3 regions of the Herbaspirillum sp. Her4 genome follow, and region 1 is predicted to be linked to each of the others. Evidence: predicted binding sites of a transcription regulator. Region 1 holds the regulator's gene; each other region holds the start of a gene.
What was found. Region 1 encodes HrcA, which represses chaperone genes, less so after heat shock. Its sites were predicted from a motif close to TTAGCACTCNNNNNNNNNGAGTGCTAA; they were not measured.
Positions count from the first base shown of each region.

Region 2: a site for HrcA is predicted at 5,364-5,390, ahead of groES (co-chaperone GroES). Genes of this name have one in related genera too.
Region 3: a site for HrcA is predicted at 3,217-3,243, ahead of rpoH (RNA polymerase sigma factor RpoH). Genes of this name have one in related genera too.

Region 1 is NZ_CM176330.1:1,810,356-1,818,011, reverse strand. It holds gene recN (DNA repair protein RecN) at 13-1,659, opposite strand; gene ACWFUC_RS08320 (NAD kinase) at 1,739-2,656, opposite strand; gene ACWFUC_RS08315 (HAD family hydrolase) at 2,693-3,421, shown strand; gene hrcA (heat-inducible transcriptional repressor HrcA) at 3,493-4,521, shown strand; gene fur (ferric iron uptake transcriptional regulator) at 4,642-5,067, opposite strand; gene ACWFUC_RS08300 (outer membrane protein assembly factor BamE) at 5,280-5,828, shown strand; gene dapB (4-hydroxy-tetrahydrodipicolinate reductase) at 5,874-6,680, shown strand; gene ACWFUC_RS08290 (MotA/TolQ/ExbB proton channel family protein) at 6,840-7,535, shown strand; gene ACWFUC_RS08285 (ExbD/TolR family protein) at 7,569-7,656, shown strand, end outside.
Region 2 is NZ_CM176330.1:2,120,566-2,128,221, reverse strand. It holds gene ACWFUC_RS09700 (TnsA endonuclease N-terminal domain-containing protein) at 1-663, shown strand, start outside; gene ACWFUC_RS09695 (hypothetical protein) at 584-2,539, shown strand; gene ACWFUC_RS09690 (TniB family NTP-binding protein) at 2,550-3,407, shown strand; gene ACWFUC_RS09685 (TniQ family protein) at 3,379-4,368, shown strand; partial or broken gene ACWFUC_RS09680 (TniQ family protein) at 4,372-4,761, shown strand; gene ACWFUC_RS09675 (hypothetical protein) at 4,798-5,271, shown strand; gene groES (co-chaperone GroES) at 5,507-5,797, shown strand; gene groL (chaperonin GroEL) at 5,941-7,590, shown strand.
Region 3 is NZ_CM176330.1:267,929-275,584, reverse strand. It holds gene ACWFUC_RS01280 (COX15/CtaA family protein) at 1-575, shown strand, start outside; gene cyoE (heme o synthase) at 572-1,465, shown strand; gene ACWFUC_RS01270 (SCO family protein) at 1,478-2,068, shown strand; gene rpoH (RNA polymerase sigma factor RpoH) at 2,157-3,056, opposite strand; gene ftsX (permease-like cell division protein FtsX) at 3,619-4,542, opposite strand; gene ACWFUC_RS01255 (cell division ATP-binding protein FtsE) at 4,539-5,231, opposite strand; gene ftsY (signal recognition particle-docking protein FtsY) at 5,236-6,456, opposite strand; gene ACWFUC_RS01245 (M16 family metallopeptidase) at 6,626-7,656, shown strand, end outside.

The DNA.
Region 1 (7,656 bases):
GTGTGAGGGCGATCAGGAAGCCAGCAGCTCGCGCGCGTGCTTGCGCGTGGTGGCCGTGATTTCCAGTCCGCCCAGCATGCGGGCGATTTCTTCCACGCGCGCCTTGGGGTCCAGCCCGTCGATGTCGGAGAGGGTCTTGCCGCCCTCGCTGCGCTTCTTGACCTGGTAGTGCTGGTTGGCCTGGCTGGCCACCTGCGGCAAGTGCGTCACGCACAGCACTTGCCGTTCCTGGCCGAGACGCTTCAAGAGCCGTCCGACCACTTCGGCCACGGCACCGCCGATGCCGCTGTCGACTTCATCGAAGATCAGGGTCGGTACCGTGGTGGCGGCCGAGGCGATCACCGAGATGGCCAGCGAGATGCGCGCCAGTTCACCGCCCGAGGCCACCTTGGCCAAGGCGCGCGGTGCCACGCCGGCGTGGCCGGCCACCAGGAATTCCACCTGTTCCAGGCCGTATGCCGCCGGCTCCACTTCATTGAGCGCGATCTCGAAACGGCCACCGGCCATCGACAGATCCTGCATGGCGGCCGTGACCGCCTCGCCCAATGCGGCCGCTGCCTTGGCGCGCGCCTTGGAGAGGTTCTGCGCCTGCGCCAGATAGGCTTGCTTGAGCTTGTCTTCCTGCGCGCGCAGAGCATCGAGGTCGCTGGCATCGGCCAGTTGCTTCAATTCTTCGGAGAGCTTGCGATGCTCCTCGGGCAGCTCATCGGGCTGCACATGGAATTTGCGGGCGGTCGAATGGATGGCTTCCAGGCGCTCTTCCACTTCCTGCAGGCGCGCGGGATCGAGTTCAACGCGGCCGAGATAATCATTCAAGGCATAGACCGCTTCCTGCAGCTGGATCTGCGCCGGTTCCAGCGCGTCGAGCACCGGCTTCAAGGCAGTATCGACATCGACCAGCTTGCTCAGCTTCTGCGTGATCGAGGAGAGTTGCGAGAGGATCGGCGACTCCGATTCCGAGATCACGCCCAGCGCCTCCTGCGCGCCACCAATGAGCGCAGCAGCATGCGACAGGCGGCTGTGCTCGGTGCTGATGTCAGCCCATTCGCCGGGCTTGACGGCCAGCTTGTGCAGCTCGGCCACCTGCCACTCCAGGCGCTCGCGCTCCAGCAGCACATTGCGCGCATCCTGCTCGAACTGCTCACGCTGGCGGGCCAGGGCGCGCCAGGTCTTGTAGGCGGCAGCCACCTCGCGCGCAGGTTCCAGCAGACCGGCCTGGCTGTCCAGCAACTGGCGCTGGGCATCGGCCTTCATCAGCGACTGGTGCGCGTGCTGGCCGTGGATGTCCACCAGCATCTCGCCGACTTCGCGCAATTGCGCGGCGGTGGCGGCGCTGCCGTTGATGTAGGCCTTGCTGCGGCCGGCATTGTCGATCACCCGGCGCAGCAGCACGCCGTCGTGCTCGCCGCTGAATTCGTGTTCGTCCAGCCAGGCCATCACTTCCGGCGTGGCGGTGAAATCGGCGCTCACATCCGCCTTGGCCGCGCCCTCGCGCACCACGCTGGGATCGCCCCGTCCGCCCATGGCCAGTGCCAGGGCATCGATGAGGATGGATTTGCCGGCGCCGGTTTCGCCGGTGAAGACGGAGAATCCGCGCGCGAATTCGAGCTCGATGGCATTGACAATCACGAAGTCGCGAATCGTTAAGGTACGCAGCATGGTGGTCTCGCAGCGGGTTGGACGGACAGGCCAGTAGGCTCAAGCGGGCCGGCACGCGAAGGCCGGGCTTGATGCGCGCTTATTGTAATCGGCCTTCTATGGAGGGGTATTCATTCCAGTGCAGCTTCTCGCGCAGGGTATCGAAATAACTCCAGCCCTCGGGATGCAGGAAAGTGATCTTGTGCGCCGAACGGCGGATCACGATGCGGTCGCCATGCAGCACGCTGGTCAAGGATTGCATGTCGAAGTTGGCGCTGACCTCGCGCCCGGCCACCACCTGGATCACGATCTCGCAGGAATCCGACAGCGTGATGGGCCGGTTGGACAGCGAATGCGGAGAAATCGGCACCATCACGATCCCGTGCAGGCTGGGATGCAGAATGGGGCCACCGGCCGACAGAGCATAGGCGGTGGAACCGGTGGGCGTGGCCACGATGAGACCATCGGAACGCTGGTTGTACATGAAGCGGCCATCGACCTCCACCCGCAGCTCGACCATGCCGGAGGTGGAGCCGCGCGCCACCACCACATCGTTCAGGGCCAGCGCCCGGAAAATCTCGCTGCCCTCGCGGTAGACCCGCGCTTCCAGCAGCGAACGCGACTCGGCTTCGACCTTGCCTTCCAGCATGTCGGCCAGAGCCGGTATCATGCGGTCCTGGGCGATATCGGTGATGAAGCCCAGGCGGCCCTGGTTGATGCCGATCAGCGGCACGTTGTAGGGTGCCAGCTGGCGCGCGATGCCGAGCATGGTGCCGTCGCCGCCGACCACGATGGCCACGTCGGCGTGATGCCCGATCTGCTCGGGCGTCATGCTGTCATAGCCTTGCAGGGCGATGTTCTCGGCGGTCTCGGACTCGAAGACCACGGTGTGGCCATGCGACTCCAGGAACACCGCGATGTCCGACAAGATCTGCGCGATGCCGACGGCCTGGAACTTGCCGACGATGGCGACGGTTTTGGGTACGGCTGCCTGAACGGGTAATTTGATGGGCCACATGCTGCGGATTAGACCATAATTTGAGATGACATTGTAATGAAACCAAGCGCTTCCTCCCTGCCCTCCTCGCCCGCTCCCTCCCCCATCGAGGCGGTCCTGTTCGATCTCGACGATACCCTGTGGGCCATCGAACCGGTGCTGGTACGTGCCGAAGACCTGCTCTACGACTGGCTGCGCGAGCATGCACCCGCCGTGGTGGCCACCCATACCATTGCCAGCCTGCGCGAACGCCGCATGGCCCTGATGAAGACCGACCCGATGTATCGCATCGACCTCTGGAAGCTGCGCCACACGGCGCTCTCCGAGGTCTTCCGCGAGCATGACGTGGACCTGGCGCTGGTCGACCCGGCCATGGCCCTGTTCTCCGAAGCGCGCAGCACGGTGGCGCTGTTCGATGACGTCGAACCGGCGCTGCTGCGCATGAAGGGCAAACTCACTCTGGGTTCGGTCTCCAACGGCTTTGCCGATCTGGAGCGCATCGGCCTGGCCGGGCACTTCGGGGTCTCGATTGCCGCCCATCGCTTCGGCCGCGCCAAACCGGATCCGGCCATCTTCCACGCCGCCTGCGAGGCACTGCAGGTCGCCCCGGCTGCCACCGTCTATGTGGGCGACGATCCGCTGCTGGACGTGCAAGGTGCGCAGCGGGCCGGTTTGCGGGCAGTATGGATGAACCGTTTCGACCGCACCCTGCCCGAAGGCATCACGCCCGACGCCATCTGCCGCGACCTGCATGAGCTGCACGACTGGCTGCAGGCGCAAGCCTGACCCTTTGTTCAATTTCTGGAAGAACTGATGCGGCCGTCACATTTACCGGATATGCCGCTAGAATATGCCCCATGCAACTCGATAACCGCGCCCGCACACTCCTGAAGGCCCTGGTCGAACGGTACATCGCCGACGGCCAGCCAGTGGGCTCGCGCGCCCTGTCGAAACTGTCGGGCCTGGAACTGTCGCCAGCGACCATCCGCAACATCATGGCCGATCTCGAAGAGATGGGCTTCGTCGCCAGCCCGCACACCTCGGCCGGCCGCGTGCCCACGCCGCGCGGCTATCGCATGTTCGTCGACACGCTGCTCACCGTCGAGGCCATCGACGAAAGCGCCCTCGAAGGCCGCCTGCAGGCACGCCTGCAGCACAGCGGTTCGCCCCAGAAGATCATCACCAATGCGGCCCAGGTGCTGTCTTCGCTGTCGCAGTTCGCCGGGGTGGTGATGACGCCCAAGCGCGAATCGATGTTCCAGCAGATCGAGTTCCTGCGGCTGTCGGAAAAGCGCATCCTGCTGGTCATCGTCGACCAGGGCGGCGACGTGCAGAACCGCATGCTCCTGACCGACGTCGACTACACCCCGAGCCAGCTGACCCAGGCCGCCAACTACATCAACCAGCATTACGCCGGCCAGTCCTTCGACCAGGTGCGCATCCACCTGCAGGGCGAACTGCGCCAGCTGCGCGACGACATGACCGCGCTCATGCAGGCCGCCGTCGAAGCCGGCAGCGACGCCATGAACGAAGAGGCCGACAACAACGTGGTCATCTCCGGCGAACGCAACCTGCTGTCGGTGACCGACCTCTCCTCCAACATGAATTCACTGCGCCGCCTGTTCGACATGTTCGAGCAGAAGACCGGGCTCTTGCAGCTGCTGGATGTGTCCAGCAAGGCCACGGGCGTACAGATCTTCATCGGCGGAGAATCCCAGCTGGTGCCGATGGACGACATGAGCATCGTCACCGCCCCCTACGAGGTCAACGGCCGCATCGTCGGCACTCTGGGCGTGATCGGACCGACCCGCATGGCCTACGAACGCGTCATTCCCATCGTCGACATCACGGCCAAGCTGCTTTCCAGCGCCTTGAGCCAGCACTGATCGCTGCCAGCACAACCATCGCGCCAGGACGCAAAAAAGCCATGTGAGACCTCACATGGCTTTTTTACATTTTCCTTCATGCAGCCTTGCCGGAATCAAGCCAGGCAAGCGAAAGCAAACTTACTTCTTCACTTTCTTGCAGTTTTTGCAATGACCGTAGAGGGCCAGGGCATGGTCGGCGATCTCGAAACCGTGCTCCTGGGCAATCTTGAGCTGGCGCTTCTCGATTTCGGCGTCGAAGAATTCCTCGACCTTGCCGCAATCCAGGCAGACCAGGTGGTCGTGGTGCGAGCCTTCGTTGAGTTCGAAGACGGCCTTGCCGGTCTCGAAGTGATTGCGCTGGAGCAGGCCGGCCTGTTCGAACTGGGTCAGCACGCGGTAGACGGTGGCCAGGCCGACGTCGAGATTGTCGGACAGCAATTGTTTGTAGACGTCTTCGGCGCTGAGGTGGCGCACGGAGGTGTTCTGGAAGATTTCGAGGATCTTCAGGCGCGGCAGGGTCGCCTTCAGGCCGCTGGCCTTCAGTTCGGATGGATTGTTCGGCATGGTAGAGTGGGTTCCCGGGTTTTACTGGTCTCGAACAGGCGCGGCGGTCCACTGGGAAGACCTGGCGGACCGTTCCGGCGGGGCGGTGGGGAACGCCCTTTTACACCCGGAACGCACTCATGCCTATTTAAGAAGTGAGTTCTAGCTTATCATATAGCGCTTTAGGCTCATGGCTCAACCCGGTTGAAATCTTTATGCGCATGCTTTCCCGAATGAAGTCCCGTCATCACACCACCGCCATCGGCGTCCTGGCTGCACTGGCCGTCTCGCTGGCCGGCTGCTCCTCGACCAAGGCACCGGAACAGGCAGCACCCACCGATACCTCGGGCGTGAAGGTGACCGGCAAGAGCAACAGCCTGTTCGGCTTCTTCAAGCCCTACCGCATCGACATCCAGCAAGGCAACTTCGTCTCCAAGGAAATGGTGGCGCAACTGCGCCCCGGCCTGACCCGCGACCAGGTGCGCTTCGTGCTGGGCACGCCACTGCTGACCGACATGTTCCACAGCAACCGCTGGGACTACGATTTCCGTCTGGCCAAGGGCAACGGCGAGATCATGACCAGCCGCGTCTCGGTGTTCTTCAAGGATGACCTGCTGGATCACGTCGAAGGCGGCCAGAACCTGCCCACCGAAAGCGAATACCTGACCCTGATCACTGACGCCAAGGTCGGTTCCAAGGCCGGCTTCAGCGACAAACCCAAGGACGACAGCGAGATCAAGCCCGCCTCGCCGGTGGCGCCTTCTTCGGCCACCAACAAGTAAGCCAGGCAAGCCCCGTCCTTCGCACTTCTTTCTTCCGAGTTTTACATGACTGCACTGAATATCGCGGTGACCGGCGCCTCCGGGCGCATGGGCCGCATGCTGATCGAAGCCATCCTCAACGCCGAGGGCCTGCACCTCTCCGGCGCCCTGGATACGCCTGCCTCGCCTGCCATCGGCACCGATGCCGGCCTGTTCCTGGGCAAGACCACCGGCGTGATCATCGAATCCGAGCTGGCACGCGGCCTGGCCGGTGCTGACGTGCTGATCGATTTCACCCGTCCGGAAGGCACGCTCAAGCACCTGGAATACTGCGCCGCCCACGGCGTGAAGGTCGTCATCGGCACCACCGGTTTCGAGGCCGAAGGCAAAGCCGCCATCGCCGAATTCGCCAAGCGCACCGCCGTCATGGCCGCGCCCAACATGAGCGTGGGCGTCAACGTCACGTTGAAGCTGCTGGAACTGGCCGCCAAGAATTTCTCGCACGGCTACGACATCGAGATCATCGAAGCCCACCACCGCCACAAGGTCGACGCCCCCTCGGGCACTGCGCTGAAGATGGGCGAAGTCATCGCCGATGCGCTGGGCAAGAAGCTCGACGACGTCGCCGTCTACGCCCGCGAAGGCGTTACCGGTGAGCGCGATCCGTCCTCCATCGGTTTTGCCACCGTGCGCGGCGGCGACATCATCGGTGACCACACGGTCCTGTTTGCCGGCATCGGCGAGCGCATCGAGATTTCGCACAAGTCCTCCAGCCGCGTGTCGTACGCCATGGGCAGCCTGCGCGCCGCACGCTTCCTGGCCGACAAGGACACCGGCCTGTATGACATGCAGGATGTGCTGGGCTTCAAGTAAGCCGAGCCCGCAATCACAGGAAATGCCCGACGCTGCCGCGCCCCACCAGGTCCGGCAGCGAATTTTTTTGGGGTCCGCCGCTCCAAGCGACTCACCCCCAGCCAACCGTCATTGACTCCCTGCCGCGCGCGCGCGGCGTCTTTCCCGAAAGCACCTACCATGGAACAGAACGTTGGATTTGCCCACTACTGGGCCCAAGGCGATGCCGTTTCGCACTCGGTGGCCTATCTGCTGTTGCTGATGTCGATCGCCAGCTGGTTCTACATCCTCTCCAAGGCCTGGGCCGCCTGGCGCATCCGCCGTGGCAGCAATGCCCTCGAACAATTCTGGCAGGCCCCGACCCTGGCCGACGCCACTGCCGCCATGCAGCGCCTGGACAGCGAACAGATCTACACCCCCATGGCCGAGCGTGCCGCCGAAGCGGCCGACATCGGCACGCGCCAACAGGGCACGCCCTCGCTCAACGCCGCGACCGATCCGGGCGAACTGATCACCCGCACCCTGCGCCGTGAGATCAACCGCGTCTCGGCGCGGCTGGAACGCGGCCTGACGCTGCTGGCCTCGGTCGGCTCGACCGCGCCCTTCGTGGGCCTGTTCGGTACCGTCTGGGGCATCTACCACGCGCTGGTGGCGGTCTCGGCCAGCGGCACAGTGCAGATCGACAAGGTCGCCGGTCCCGTGGGCGAGGCGCTGATCATGACCGCGCTGGGCCTGCTGGTAGCGATCCCGGCCGTGCTGGCCTACAACGCCTTCACCCGCATCAACCGCGTGGTGCTGGCCGAACTGGATGGCTTCGCACATGACCTGCATGCCTACCTGACCACCGGCGAGCGCGTCGGCGGCATGCGCAAATAATTTTTTCGACACCCGATCCGAGAGGAGTCCCACATGAGTTTCGGCGGATTCAACGACAACCAGAACTCGGCCCCGATGGCCGACATCAACGTCACCCCGATGGTGGACGTGATGCTGGTCC
Region 2 (7,656 bases), 310 kb from region 1:
TCCGTCGGCATCCTTGCATGCTCCTGGATTCAGGGGCACGCGATCGAATACGAATCGCAGCTTGAACGCCGCTTTCTACTCCAGGCCCTGGTGATCCCGATGGTCCAGAGCATCAATCATCAGCCGTTTCGCCTCGAATATCTTGAGGACGGAAAGATGCACACCTACGTCCCAGACTTTTTCATCTGCCTAAAGGACGGAGCCAAAGTCGTTATCGAAATTAAACCTAGTAGATTCCTCAAAAGCCACCACCACAAGTTGGCCGAAGCGAAGCGAATCCTAGCCGAAAGGAATGTGCATTTTTTAGTGGTGACTGACAAAGAAATTGACAGCGGCATCAAGTTCGAGAATGCCAGCTTTCTACTGCGCTTTGCCCGCGGCTCAGCAAGCGAGAAATGCAAGCAGCGCTGCCTAGTGGCTCTAGGCGAGTCATCCGACGGTCTTCGGATCGAAGAGCTGGTGCAAAGAGCAGATGTTTCAGAGACCGACATTCTCCATTTCATAGGCCGCAGGGAACTCTCAATCGATCTTTCCGAGCCGATCAGCCAAGCCACCGCCGTCCATCTTCCTAAGAACGAACATCATGACTATCTACACTTTCTCAATTGGTTTAACACTTCGCCGGGACACGCAATTGCTGGAATTCAGGAGAATGCTGAGTGACACCGAGGTGCAATTTGAAGAACTACTAACCGGCCGAATTCATACATGGTCGTTAGCCCATGTCTATCGTGAGGTATTGGCAGGGAAACTTGTGGTTGTGAACGGCACACCTGTCGATTCGAAAGATGCCAACAAAGACGACGGACCGAAGCTCATTACAAGCACAGATAGTCTCCCGGATAAGTTTCGCAAAGAGATCGAGCGTAAGTACGCGTACATCAATGCAGCAAAAAAGCAAGGAATCAGCAGAGGTCAAAAGAGATTAATTGCCGATGTAATCTCAAAAGTAGCGGCAGAAAGGAATGAAACAGCTCCTTCAACATCTTGGGTGTGTGAAAACTGGCGGAAACTGGATCTGTCTAGCATGAACCCTCATGCAATGCTCTCGAAAAACCACCTACGTAAGCGTGACCGAAAAATTTCGACAACCACCTTAGAGTTGGTTCGGAAGGTCCTGCGTGCCGAATACTTCACTAGAGCTCGATATCCACTCAGCCGCGCTGTGTTGCTGGTGAATCGACAACTAAAAGCTCTCTCGAACACACACTCTGAGGTCAGTACTTCCACTGTCCGACGCATTGCCAATGAAGTGGATAAGTACCACCGCGACGCTGCCCGGCACGGAGTTGCCTATGCCCGCAACAAGTGGCGTTACTCAATGGGAGGGCCTAGGGCATCACGTGTTCTTGAGCGCGTGGAGGTAGATCACACGCAGCTTGATCTCGTGGTGATTTGTGATCGGTCCGGGCTCCCTATGGGACGTCCAACCATCACCATCGTAGTGGACTCCTACTCGGGGTATGTGATCGGCTTCTACATAAGCTTTTGGGGAACCGGTCTCGGCCCGACCTTAAATGCTCTAAAAATCGCAATCAGTCCAAAGCAGATATACACGGAAGGCGTTTCATTTCTGAAAAATCCATGGATGGGCTGCGGAATTTTTGAACTGGCAGTCGTCGACAACGGCCTGGAGTTCCACTCTCCACAGTTCAAGATGGCGGCCTGGCATTTGAATACCGACATTCAATATTGCGCCGTTCGCCAGCCCTGGCTCAAGCCGAAGGTCGAACGCGCACTTGGCGTTGTTTCGCAAAACCTGCCGGCGCAAGGGCGCGTTCATAAACCTGAGAACAATTATCTGCCACCTGATCCGAAAAAGACTGCTGCTATTACCTTTAGTCAGTTGTGCCAAGGACTACTCAAATTGTTCGTAGATGTCATGCCGATGGACGTCAATGAATATACGTTAGCGCAACCATTCCAAACCTTTAAAGAAGGATTTGAGCGCCTCCCCCCTCCGGAATTTTCGGCATCCGAGCAAGAGCTAGGGCTTATTAGCGCGCTGACGAAAAATCTTACCGTCGGAAATTCTGGGATTGAAAGTGCCTACCTGAAATACAACAGCATTGAGTTGCAACAGCTTCGGAGGCAAATTGGCCTGACCTTCAAGACACTGGTCAAGTACCAACCAGAAGACCTGAACTACGTATTTGTACAAGATCCTCGAAACGGAAAATGGCTTCGAGTTCCTAGCATCTACCCTGAGTACACCGAAGGCCTATCGGTAATTCAACACCGCGCAATTCGCTTGGCCAAGAAAAGCGAATTAAGAAAAAAAGACACGATTCTGGTACTGGGACAAGGAAAACTGGAAATGATTGATATGTACGAGGGATTCTTAAAAGGAAATTTAGGGAAGAAGAACATCAAAGCGGCGCAGCAGTTCGGATCATTGACGTCCTCTCAGACACTTCTATCCGCAGGCGATTTGAAAGCCACCGCATCTCGAGCGCCCGAGCAACTCGTAGAAGCCAAGGAGGGCTTGCCAATCCGTCCAGAAGATATTCCATTATTTTCGAGCATCCTACTTGATTGAAAGATCCCACATGAACCCCAAAAGCTTAGCCCACATCGCTCGTCAAGTGAACGCGACGCTCGTCATGCACCAGCAATTTCAGGAAGCATATGACGGCATCCTCGAGCTTATTTACCTCAATAGTCTTTCCGACGTCAGCTTTGGCGGCGTAGTTATTGCGCCGTCCGGATGTGGAAAATCTTCGCTCATCAAACTTGTGCAACAAGGTCTTGCAACTGACTCTCGAGTACCTACCGGCTCTATGTGCCTTACTGTTTCCGCGGGAGCGAACACGTCCGTTGGTCAGTTGGTGTCAGGTTTGATGAAGCAACTTGGATATCAAACAGTCGTTCGCACTTCGACGATCGCAGATCAAAGCGCATTACTCGCAACAACTTTAAAGGAGCGCAAGGTTGTTGCGGTCTTCATCGATGAATCACAGCATATCTCTCGCGGAAGACGAACTCTTTCAGCAGCGGCCATCACTGACTGGATCAAAGTGCTCAGAGATAGTGCTGGAATCGTGATTGTGATGATGGGAACCAGGGAGTTCATTCCTTTGGGCGACAGCAACGATCAACTAGCGTCGAGAGCTCCAGCCACCTTCACGATGTCTGAATTTAAGCATGACGCATCATGGTCCGGTCTTCTTCTGAGAATTGCTCAAGAGGTCAGCTCCTTTGACTTCATGCCGGTAACGACCTTCACGAAACAACTTCATAAGATGACCAACGGCGTTCCACGAACGTTAAAGCAGATATTGATTGCCAGTGCAGCATCAGGACTTAAGTCCAAAAAGACCTCCCTCGATCAGGATTGCCTGAAAGAAGGGTTCCACTCCGTTTTCGGAAACAGCACTGATGCGGAGAATATCTTTGGGCCTGCGTGATTTCCTCCCAATGCCGAGACAAAGCTCACCAGAACCTGATGAGGCTCTGATGGGCTTTGTACTCCGCATGGCGAATGCAAACGCCGTCCAGGGTATCCATTGGCTTTATCAGCGACTGGGAAGAGACAAACTAAATCGATTCAAGTTCGAAGATTGTCGAGACATTGCGTACACATTCGGAAGCTCTGTGGAGAAAATAGAACGTGCAATGTGGAGACGCCGGCATCAAGATGGGATGCCGTTCCATACCTTGGATACGATCATTATCAGGAAACCATATCTGATACGTCCGCTTCGGCCACAGATATGCGCCAAGTGTCTCGATGAGAGCGGCTACTGCCGTCAAACCTGGGACTTTCAGTTTGTGTGTGCCTGCCCCAACCACAACTGCACACTAATTGATCGGTGCCCACGGTGCCGCCGCTATATTCAATGGATGCGTCCTTCACTATTGAGTTGCAATTGTGGCGCCGCGTGGACAGGTGTTGAGCCAGAATCTCTCCTCCCTTTGAAAGCCAGTGTTCGCGTAGCATCACTCGTTCAAAGCAAACTGAGCTCAGATAGTGCGACTTTTCTCCCCCAGGATCCGCTGGAGTCAGCGCTCTCGAATCTCAGCCTTGATGCTATCTCCAAATTGGTTTGGATCTTCGGTTTCAAAGAGCATATTGACAGTCATATAGGGACTGGCCGTAGCCAGCAGATCTTCAGGACTGAAGATGCTACTCGATGTATTGAGCGCGGATATGCCCGGCTAAGAGAGTTTTGTCGTGCGGCCGCTAGCGATCAGGTAAGTACAACAATCGATTCAGTCCACATGCCAGCACTGAAAGTCTTTGTACAAGAAGCCGACTCAACTGCTGATATTCGATTCGCGGAATGGCTATCTTTGCAGGCTCTCCGCCAGTCGGCAGGAAAGTACAAGTTGAGTAGAGCAGGGCATCGGCAGCTCCACCTCTTCTAATTTATGCATCTATTTTTTCCAGGTGTTGATCCACCTTTTCCGACTGAAACACTTGCTTCTTTGACGCAGCGAATAGCTCAGCGACACGACATCAGCTTTCTCCAGTTTCACAAAATATTCGAGACGACAAAGGATCCGGACATGGACTTCTGCATGACCGCAAAGCAGCTCGATATTTTTGGTGAGCGGTGCCGTATTTCACATAGCGTTCTTGAGGTGATCCGAAGAAGTTGTTGCCGCTTTGTCGAGCAACCTTATTTGAAAGACCTCTTACTACGCCGGAAGTGTGACGATATCGACTACAGATTTTGCCCACATTGCTGGCGAGGTGACCATACACCGTATCTTCGGCTTGATTGGCGATTTCGAGATATCACTCTGTGTCGGATACACGGAGAACCACTTGAAGACAGATGCACATCATGCTCAATGCCACTAGCCACGCATCGTCCAATCCTCGGAGGCAGCTTTCATCCACCTCCTGTGCAAAATCTGGCCATTTGTTTTTTTTGCAGATATGACCTTCGCCAGGTCTCACGAGCAAATTCCTCTTTTGATGCTCAGCCCAGCTGGAAACAGGTTCATTTCCAAAATGCAATTATCTCAGCCATTTTGCACGGCCATTTCCAAACGGAAGCAGATGGCGTGAAGAGATCACTGGAGGATTTGCCGGCCTATCTGCAAAAAGTAGGGATGGAAGAAAAATCCAAGAAAGTCCATTTGTTTGCCGGCTTAACTGAGAAAGAAGCCAAGACTCTTGGTAGGGCTTTAAACAAGGCGGTACGAGATGCAACGTGGGTAGAACCCCGAAACGGAGAAAAATTATCAATGCCACACAGCATTGAGGTAAAACGTTTCTTTATGGAAATTCGTGCTTCCAACGGAAAATCCAGAGTTAAGTGACAAAAATCCTGACTTAGATGATTTCCGACAGCAGACCAGGCGCGCAAACACGGCAATTGACGCCTTGAAAATTCCCCAACCCATCCCTATACTTAGCACTCGTCACGGCAGAGTGCTAACAGCGCCGCCGGGCGCAATCCCCTTTTTCATGCGGTGACGTCTGCTGCATTTGGAAGAAAACCGTTGCAGGCATCGCCGCAATCAATGCTAACTTATTGAAAATTAAGGAGTTCTCATGAATCTTCGCCCTTTGCACGATCGCGTTATCGTCAAGCGCCTCGACCAGGAAACCAAGACTGCTTCCGGTATCGTTCTGCCTGACGCAGCGACCGAAAAGCCGGACCAAGGCGAAGTCCTGGCCGTCGGCAACGGCAAGATCCTGGAAGATGGCAAGGTCCGCCAACTGGCCGTGAAGGTCGGCGACCGCGTTCTGTTCGGCAAGTACTCCGGCCAGGCCGTGAAGATCGATGGCCAGGAACTGCTGGTCATGCGCGAAGAAGACCTGTTCGCCGTCGTCGAGAAGTAATTCGGCATCCGGCCTTCCTTTTCCTTCTATATAGATAGAGAAAACGTGAAGGCCATCGGCAACAAGACAGCAGCCGGTGCTCCCTGAATCTTCAGGCCCGAGCCCGGCGACATGAACTGAACCGAATTTCTGGAGAATCCAACATGGCAGCAAAGCAAGTTATTTTCGGCGATGAAGCACGCGCCAAGGTCGTCAACGGCGTCAACATCCTGGCCAACGCAGTCAAGGTCACCCTGGGCCCCAAGGGACGCAACGTCGTGCTGGAGCGCAGCTTCGGCGCCCCGACCGTGACCAAGGACGGCGTTTCCGTCGCCAAGGAAATCGAACTGAAGGACAAGCTGGAAAACATGGGTGCCCAGCTGGTCAAGGAAGTCGCTTCCAAGACCTCCGACAACGCCGGTGACGGTACCACCACCGCAACCGTGCTGGCTCAAGCCATCGTGCGCGAAGGCTTCAAGTACGTCGCCGCCGGCTTCAACCCGACCGACCTGAAGCGCGGTATCGACAAGGCTGTCACCGCCATCGTCGGTGAAGTGAAGAACCTGGCCAAGCCCACCACCACCTCCAAGGAAATCGCTCAAGTCGGCTCGATCTCGGCCAATTCCGACGCGGACATCGGCGACATCATCGCCAAGGCCATGGAAAAGGTCGGCAAGGAAGGCGTCATCACCGTGGAAGACGGCAAGTCGCTGGAAAACGAACTGGACATCGTCGAAGGTATGCAATTCGACCGTGGCTACCTGTCGCCGTACTTCATCAACAACCAAGAGAAGCAGATCGTCGCTCTGGACAATCCCTTCATCCTGCTGTTCGACAAGAAGATCTCCAACATCCGTGACCTGCTGCCGGTGCTGGAACAAGTCGCCAAGGCTGGCCGTCCGCTGCTGATCGTGGCTGAAGACGTCGAAGGCGAAGCCCTGGCTACCCTGGTGGTCAACAACATCCGTGGCATCCTGAAGACCGCTGCCGTCAAGGCTCCTGGTTTCGGCGACCGCCGCAAGGCCATGCTGGAAGACATCGCCATCCTGACCGGCGGCCAAGTGATCGCCGAAGAAGTCGGCCTGACCCTGGAAAAGGCTACCTTGGCTGAACTGGGCCAAGCCAAACGCGTTGAAATCGGCAAGGAAAACACCACCATCATCGACGGCAACGGCGAAGCCGCTGGCATCGAAGCTCGCGTGGCAATGATCCGCACCCAGATCGGCGAAGCGACCTCCGACTACGACCGTGAAAAGCTGCAAGAGCGCGTGGCCAAGCTGGCCGGCGGTGTTGCACTGATCAAGGTTGGCGCTGCCACCGAAGTCGAAATGAAGGAAAAGAAGGCCCGCGTCGAAGACGCCCTGCACGCTACCCGCGCTGCTGTTGAAGAAGGCGTCGTGCCTGGCGGTGGCGTTGCCCTGCTGCGCGCTCGCGCCAACGTCAAGGACCTGAAGGGTGACAATCCGGATCAGGAAGCCGGTATCAAGATCGTGCTGCGCGCCATCGAAGAGCCGCTGCGCCAGATCGTCTTCAACGCCGGCGACGAGCCGTCGGTGGTGGTGAACAAGGTGCTGGAAGGTTCGGGCAACTTCGGCTACAACGCCTCCAACGGCACCTACGGTGACCTGGTGGAACTGGGCGTGCTGGATCCGGCCAAGGTGACCCGTTCGGCTCTGCAAAACGCTGCCTCCGTGGCCAGCCTGATCCTGACCACCGACGCCCTGGTGGCCGAAGTGACCGAGGACAAGCCGGCCGGCATGCCTGGCGGCATGGGTGGTATGGGCGGCATGGGCGGCATGGACGGCATGATGTAATTGGCCTTCCGGCTGCGGGCCATGCGTCGCATGGCCTGTGCTGCAAGTAAAAAACCCGCATCAGCG
Region 3 (7,656 bases), 1.5 Mb from region 1:
GGGCGCGGCAGGAGCAGCATGTGCCGGTCTCGCCCGCAGGCCGTGCGCTGATCGTGCCGGCCACCATCGGCGCGGCCTTGCTGGGCTTGCAGATTGCGCTGGGCGGCTGGGTCAGCACCAATTACGCGGCGCTGGCCTGTTCCGATTTCCCGCTGTGCAATGGCAAGCTGGTGCCGGAGATGGACTTCGAACATGGCTTCACGCTCTGGCGCCATCTCGGCATGACCTCCTCGGGCGACTACCTGCCGGTGGAAGCGCTGACCGCGATCCACTGGGTGCATCGCAGTTTTGCCTTTGTCGTCATCTTGTATGTTGTATGGCTGGCACACCGCGCGCTGCGTGATGAAGGCTTGCGCAAGACCGCCCGCTGGATGCTGACGGTGCTGGGTTTGCAGCTCTGTACTGGTCTGGCGACCATCTATCTGAACTGGCCGCTGGCCATTGCGGTGATCCACAACGGCGGCGCGGCGCTGCTGGTCATCCTGATGGTCATGTTAAACTACAAGGTCCGTTACGCACCCTCCGGCCTGGCCGCCGCTGCTCCACCAGCATCCGCCCGGCCCGTCACGCCATGACCACATTGACCGCCCAACCCAACCGCATCGCCCAGTACTGGGCACTGACCAAGCCGCGCGTGACGCAGCTGGCAGTGTTCTGTGCCGTGATCGGCATGTTCCTTTCCACGCCCGACCTGCCGGACTGGCACAAGGTCATCTTCGGCACGCTGGGCATCTGGCTGCTGGCCGGCGCGGCCTTCGCCATCAATTGCCTGGTCGAGCGCGAGATCGATTCGCGCATGGCCCGCACCGCCCGCCGTCCGATGGCGCGCGGCGAAATCACGGTGGGACAGACGCTGGTGTTCTCGGGCGTGCTGGGTGGCCTGGGCATGTGGGTGCTGTACAACCTGGTCAATCCGCTGACCATGTGGCTGACCTTCGCCACCTTCGTCGGCTACGCCATCATCTACACCATCATCCTGAAACCGGCGACCTCGCAGAACATCGTCATCGGCGGCCTGGCCGGCGCCATGCCGCCCGCGCTGGGCTGGGCGGCCATGGCCAATGACGTGCCGATGCAGGCCTGGGTGCTGGTGATGATCATCTTCATCTGGACCCCGCCGCACTTCTGGGCGCTGGCCATGTACCGCCGCGACGATTACGCCAAGTCCGGCCTGCCGATGCTGCCCATCACGCATGGCATGGATGTCACCAAGCTGCACATCCTGATGTACACCATTGCACTGCTGGCGGTGAGCATGCTGCCCTTCGCCATCGGCATGAGCGGCCTGATCTACCTGGGTACCGCCATCGTGCTGGGTGCGATCTTCTTCTGGTATTCGTGGCAGATCTATCGCCACTACACCGACCTGATCGCGCGCAAGGCCTTTGCTTATTCGATCGTCTACCTGTCCATCCTGTTTGCGGTGCTGCTGGTGGACCATTATTTCCTGTTCCGCAGTTTCTGATTCCTTGAACGCATGAAACGATTCCTCTCGGCGCTGCTGCTGGCTGGCTGCGCAACGCTGCTGGCGGCCTGCGGGCCGTCCAAGCCTGAACTGAAGTTCAACAATACCGATGTCACCGGGCTGGATTACGCGAAGGACTTCGCACTGACCGACCACACCGGCAAGCCGCGCACTCTGGCCGATTTCAAGGGCAAGGTGGTGGTGATGTTCTTCGGCTATACCCAGTGCCCGGACGTGTGCCCGACCACCATGGTCGAGATGTCCAACGTCATGAAGGAACTGGGGCCGGACGCCGACCGCGTGCAGGTGCTCTTCGTGACCGTCGATCCGGAGCGGGATACCCAGGAAGTGCTGGCGCAATACGTGCCGGCCTTCGACAAGCGTTTCCTTGGCTTGCGCGGCGATCTGCAGCAGACCGAGAAGGTGGCCAAGGAATTCAAGGTGTTCTACCAGAAGGTGCCGGGCAAGCAGCCGGGCAGCTATACGATGGATCACACGGCGGGCAGCTACGTATTCGATCCGCAGGGACACATCCGCCTGTTCGTCAAGCACGGACAAGGGCCGCAGACGCTGGCGCATGACATCAAGCTGCTGCTGTCGTGATGGCTTGAAACGATATAAATCGTTTGGATAAAAAGAAAGGCACCCGAGGGTGCCTTTTTCATTGCTGCTGACCTGAATGAAATCCGGATCAGGAATAAGCCTGCAGCGCGGTCTTCATTTTCCTCAGCGCGACTGCTTCGATCTGGCGGATACGCTCGGCCGACACGCCGAACTCGTCAGCCAGTTCATGCAGGGTTGCACCCGAGCCGTCGTCATTGGCCAGCCAGCGGGCTTCGACGATGCGGCGCGAACGGTCATCCAGCTTGGACAGGGCCGCTTCCAGGCCTTCGGATTGCAGGCGGTCGTACTGCTTGGCTTCGATCACGCGGGTCGGTTCCGAATTGTCGGAGGACAGGTAGGCGATGGGGGCGAACTTGTCATCTTCATCATCGGTGGGCGACTCCAGGGCGATGTCGCGACCGGACAGACGGGTTTCCATCTCGATCACTTCTTCGCGCTTGACGTCCAGGGTCTTGGCCAGGGCCTCGACCTGGGCCGGCGTCATCGCGTCCAGGCCTTCCTTGTGGCTGCGCAGGTTGAAGAACAGCTTGCGCTGGGCCTTGGTGGTCGCGACCTTCACGAGACGCCAGTTCTTCAGGATGTACTCGTGGATCTCGGCCTTGATCCAGTGCATGGCATAAGACACCAGACGCACGTTCTGGGCCGGGTCGAAGCGCTTGACGGCCTTCATCAGGCCGATATTGCCTTCCTGGATCAGGTCGGCGTGCGGCAGGCCGTAGCCGAGATAGCCACGGGCAATCGACACCACCAAGCGCAGGTGCGACAGCACCATCTTCTGAGCGGCGCCCAGGTCGTTCTTTTCACGCAGGTCGCGCGCCAGCTTGATCTCTTCTTCGTGGGTCAGCATGGGCAGGCGGTTCACTGCCGAGATATACGCGTCGATATTGCCCAGGCTGCCGGAAAAACCCAGCGCGAGTGCATTGGACTCGGCAGGCATGAGTGCAGTGTGTGCAGACGCAGTTTTCATGGATTCTCCTTGGTTCCTTTGCGGAAACAGTATGAAACGGTAGGAAGCGGATGCTTCGGTTGCCGGGGGCAATGTTGCCAACTTCCCCGGCGCGGCCAACGTGGCCAGACGCTGTTTGGTGCTGTGCTCCGATAAAACTGGAGCAATTCAATAAGGTATTCTAGCACTCGTCACCCAAGAGTGCTAATTGCATGATGGTGCGGTGTTGATAGCCAAGAACTATTGCTTCTCAGCTAATCATTGCGTTGCTTCCCCTTCATATTAGTCGCCTTTGGGCGACAAAAGTTGCGATTGGGGTCAAAAGGGGGCCAGAAACTTGTAACACTTTTTTGCAGCGCGCCAAGTGAGGGGCAAGGCGCAGGAAATGGCCATCCTGCATTGGGAAGCTTCGGTGCTGGGGGGGGGTGGTAAACCGGTCAAATGAACTTGGCTTCAAGTAGAAGACGATCTGACGCCGCTCTTATTGTATGGGCAGCAGGATCAGGTGAATGTTCCTGTCAAAAAAGGAAAGCCCGCATGAGCGGGCTTTCTGGCTTGGCGAACCGGATGGCTGAGCTGGCGCTCAAGCCTTCCTGGCCAACTGCCTGCGCACCGAGAGCATCGCCCCGAACAAGCCCAACAAGCCGCTGATGGCCAGCAGCAGGCCGATGGCCATGGGGCTGGGCAGGGCCAGCTGGAATTCCGAGGCATACAGGTGGGCGAAATCCAGGATGGCTTCATTGAGCGGCTGCTGCGCCGCCACCACCAGCCCCAGCGCCACCGCGCCCGCACACAGGCCCAGCAGCGCGCCGGTGTAATAGAACGGACGATAGATGAAGGAATTGGTCGCCCCGAACAGCCGCGAGACCTCGATTTCGTCGCGCTGCGTCATCACCTGCAGGCGAATCGTGTTGAAGACGACCGCCACCACCACCGCCCCCAGCGTGATCCCCAGGAACAGCAGCACCAGTCGCAGGATGCGCAGCAGCGCCGCCAGGCGCTTGACCCATTCGGAATCGATCTGCACCGTATCCACGCCCGGCTGCTTCTTGAGCTGCTGGGCGATGTCGTCCACCCGGCTGGCATTCATGGCGTTCTCGAAGCCGGGCAGGCGCACCACGTAGCTGTCCGGCAGCGGATTGCTGCCCAGCGTGGCGAGCACGTCGGCCAGGCCGGTCTTGCTCTTCATCGCATCGAAGGCTTTTTCGCGCGGGATGAACTCGACCTTGCCATTGGTGTTGCTGTCCTTCAACACCTGGCTGATGGTCTTGCCCACGGCCTGCGCGGCCTCGCGGCTGGCATCGGGTTTCATGAAGATGCTGATCTCCGGTTCCACCGACATCTGCTCCGAGATCGGGCGCACGTTTTCCAGCGCCGAGAGGCCGGCAAAGGGCAGCGCCAGCGCAATCGAGACCACCAGCACGTTCAACAGGAAATTGCCCGGCGAGCGCAGCAGGTGGCGCAGGGCGTCCGCAATGGCGGCGAAATGCTGTCGGAGCCAGTTCATGGCGACACCTCCACGGGATTGGCCACGCCGTTGTGCCAGCCATCGACGATGCGGCCACGGTCCAGGTAGATGATGCGGTCGGCACCGGTGAGGAAATTTTCGTCGTGGGTCGAGATCAGGCAGGTCACGCCCACGCCGTGGAAGGATTTCAGGGCGGCCAGCACCTTGTTGGCATTGGCCCGGTCCAGATTGGCCGTCGGCTCGTCAGCCAGAATGATCTGCGGACGGTTGACGATGGCGCGCGCAATGGCCACGCGCTGCTGCTCACCGCCGGACAGTTCCAGCGGCTCGCACATGGCCTTCTCCAGCAGGTCGACCTTGTCGAGCGCGGCGCGGGCGCGCTTTTCCGCATCCGGGCGGGAAGAGCCGGTCACGATCAGCGGCAGCATCACGTTGGCCAGCAGATTACGGTCCAGCAACAGCTTCTGCTGCTGGAAGATCAGCCCCAGGTTGCGCCGCAGGTAGGGCAGGCCGGAAGGTTTCAAGCCCGCGATGTCGGTGCCGCTGACGGTGAGCTTGCCCGAAGTGGGCCGCTCGATGGCCGCGATCATCTTCAGCAGCGTGGACTTGCCGGCACCGGAAGGGCCGGCCAAAAAGATCAATTCGCCCTTCTTCACCGACAACGTAATGTCGCGCAGGGCATAGACCTCGCGCGCGTATTGCTTGGAAACCCGGGTAAATTCAATCATCGGTTCAACTCAGGAGGGCATCGACGAATTCGGTGGCATTGAACGGCTGCAGGTCTTCGATCTTCTCGCCCACGCCGATGAAGTACAGCGGCACCGGGCGGGTCTTGGCGATGGCGGCCAGGATGCCGCCCTTGGCGGTGCCATCCAGCTTGGTCACCACCAGGCCGGTCAGCCCCAGCGCATCATCGAAGGCCTTGACCTGGGCCAGCGCATTCTGGCCGGTGTTGCCGTCGATGACCAGCAGCACTTCATGCGGTGCCGAGTTCATCGCCTTGGCAATGACCCGCTTGATCTTCTTGAGTTCATCCATCAGGTGCAATTGCGTCGGCAGGCGGCCGGCGGTATCGACCATCACCACATGGGTGCCTCGGGCTTGCGCCGAATGCACCGAGTCATACGCCACGGCGGCCGGATCACCGGATTCCTGCGCGATCACCTGGACGTTGTTGCGCTCGCCCCAGACCGCCAACTGCTCGCGGGCCGCAGCGCGGAAGGTGTCGCCGGCGGCCAGCAGCACCGACTGGCCGTGCGCCTGCAGATGCAGGGCCAGCTTGCCGATGGTGGTGGTCTTGCCGGCACCGTTGACGCCGGCAATCATCATCACCAGCGGCTTGTCGCGGCCCAGCACCAGCGGGCGCTGCAGCGGCTGCAGCAGGTCGATCAGCAGGGTGCGCAGGGCGGTGCGCACCTGGGCGGCTTCGGTCAGGCGCTCGTTTTTGACTTTTTTCTTCAGTTCGGCCAGCAGCCACTGGGTGGCTTCCACGCCGGCGTCCGATACCAGCAGGGCCGATTCCAGTTCCTCGTACAAGTCTTCATCGATGCGCGCACCCACGAACAGCGTGGTCAGGTTGCTCGAGGTCTTGGACAGCCCGGCCTTCAGGCGCGACAGCCACGAGCGCTTGACCTCTGGGGCCGGTTCCGGCGCGGCGACGATCTCGACTTCTTCGGCGGCCTCTTCGACGGCGGCCACCGGCTCCGGGGGGGCGGCCGGGGCAGTCAAGGGTTGGGGCACAGGCTCCGGGTCAGCGATCGGCGTCGGGGCTGGGGGTGCTACCGGTGCAGGCGCGGCAACTGGTGGCTGAACCGCAGCGGGAGCGGCAGGAGCAGGAGCAACGGATTCAGTCGGGGGCGGAACCACCGGGGCCGGCTGGGCTGCCGGTTCGGCCTGGGGCGGCAGCGCGGGTTGCGCTTCCGGTTTGGGTTTTCTTTTGAAAAAACTGAACATCGGATGGCGGATAGGCTGGATGGTAGCTGCGGCCGGGGCGGGGGAGGGCGGGACGGCAGGCGCGTGGCTGCCCTGACAACCGCAGTGGACAGGTTACAATTGCCCTTCCACAAGACCCGCGCATGGCCGCCAGGGTCAATGAATACTGCATTTTATCAGAGCACAGCCCATGAAATCGAAGATCAGAGCCCTCCTGGCCACCGCCCTGCTGAGCCTCCTGGCCGCTACGGCGGCGCAGGTGCGGGCCGAGCCGGCGCGCGAATTCGTGCTGGCCAACGGCATGAAAGTGGTCGTCAAGGAAGACCGGCGCGCCCCCACGGCGGTGCAGATGGTCTGGTACAAGGTCGGCAGCATCGATGAACTCAACGGCACCACCGGGGTATCGCATGCGCTGGAACACATGATGTTCAAGGGCACCAAGAACCACAAGGTCGGCGAATTCAGCCGCCTGGTGGCCGAGCTGGGCGGGCAGGAAAACGCCTTCACCGCCAATGACTTCACCGCCTACTTCCAGCAGATCGAAAAGAGCCATCTGGAAAAGGTGATGGCGCTCGAAGCCGACCGCATGGCCAACCTGCAATTCGACGCCAAGGAATTCGCCAAGGAAATCCGCGTCATCATGGAAGAACGCCGCTGGCGCACCGATGACCAGCCCATGGGCCTGCTGAATGAAGCCCTGAACGCCGCCGCCTGGACCGCCCACCCCTATCACCACCCCGTGGTCGGCTGGATGGACGACCTGCAGCACATGACGGTGCAGGACATCGCCGGCTGGTATCGCCAGTGGTACGCCCCCAACAACGCCACCCTGGTGGTGGCCGGGGACGTCGACGCCCAGCGCGTGCTGGCCCTGGCCAAAAAATATTTCGGCAAGATCCCGTCCCACCCCGTGCCCCAGGGCAAGCCGCAGAACGAGCCCGAGCAACTGGGCTTGCGCCGCGTCACCGTCAAGGCACCGGCTGAAAATCCTTATGTCGTGATGGCCTGGAAGGTGCCCGCCCTGCGCAATGTGGAAGCCGACCAGGAAGCCTACGCCCTCGACGTGCTCTCCGCCGTGCTGGATGGCTATGACAATGCCCGCCTGACAGCCAACCTGATCCGCACCGCCAGCCAGGCCACTGCAGTCGGTGCCAGCTACAGCGGTGTAGCACGCGGCCCGGTGCTGTTCACGCTGGAAGGCAGCCCGGCCAACGGCGTTTC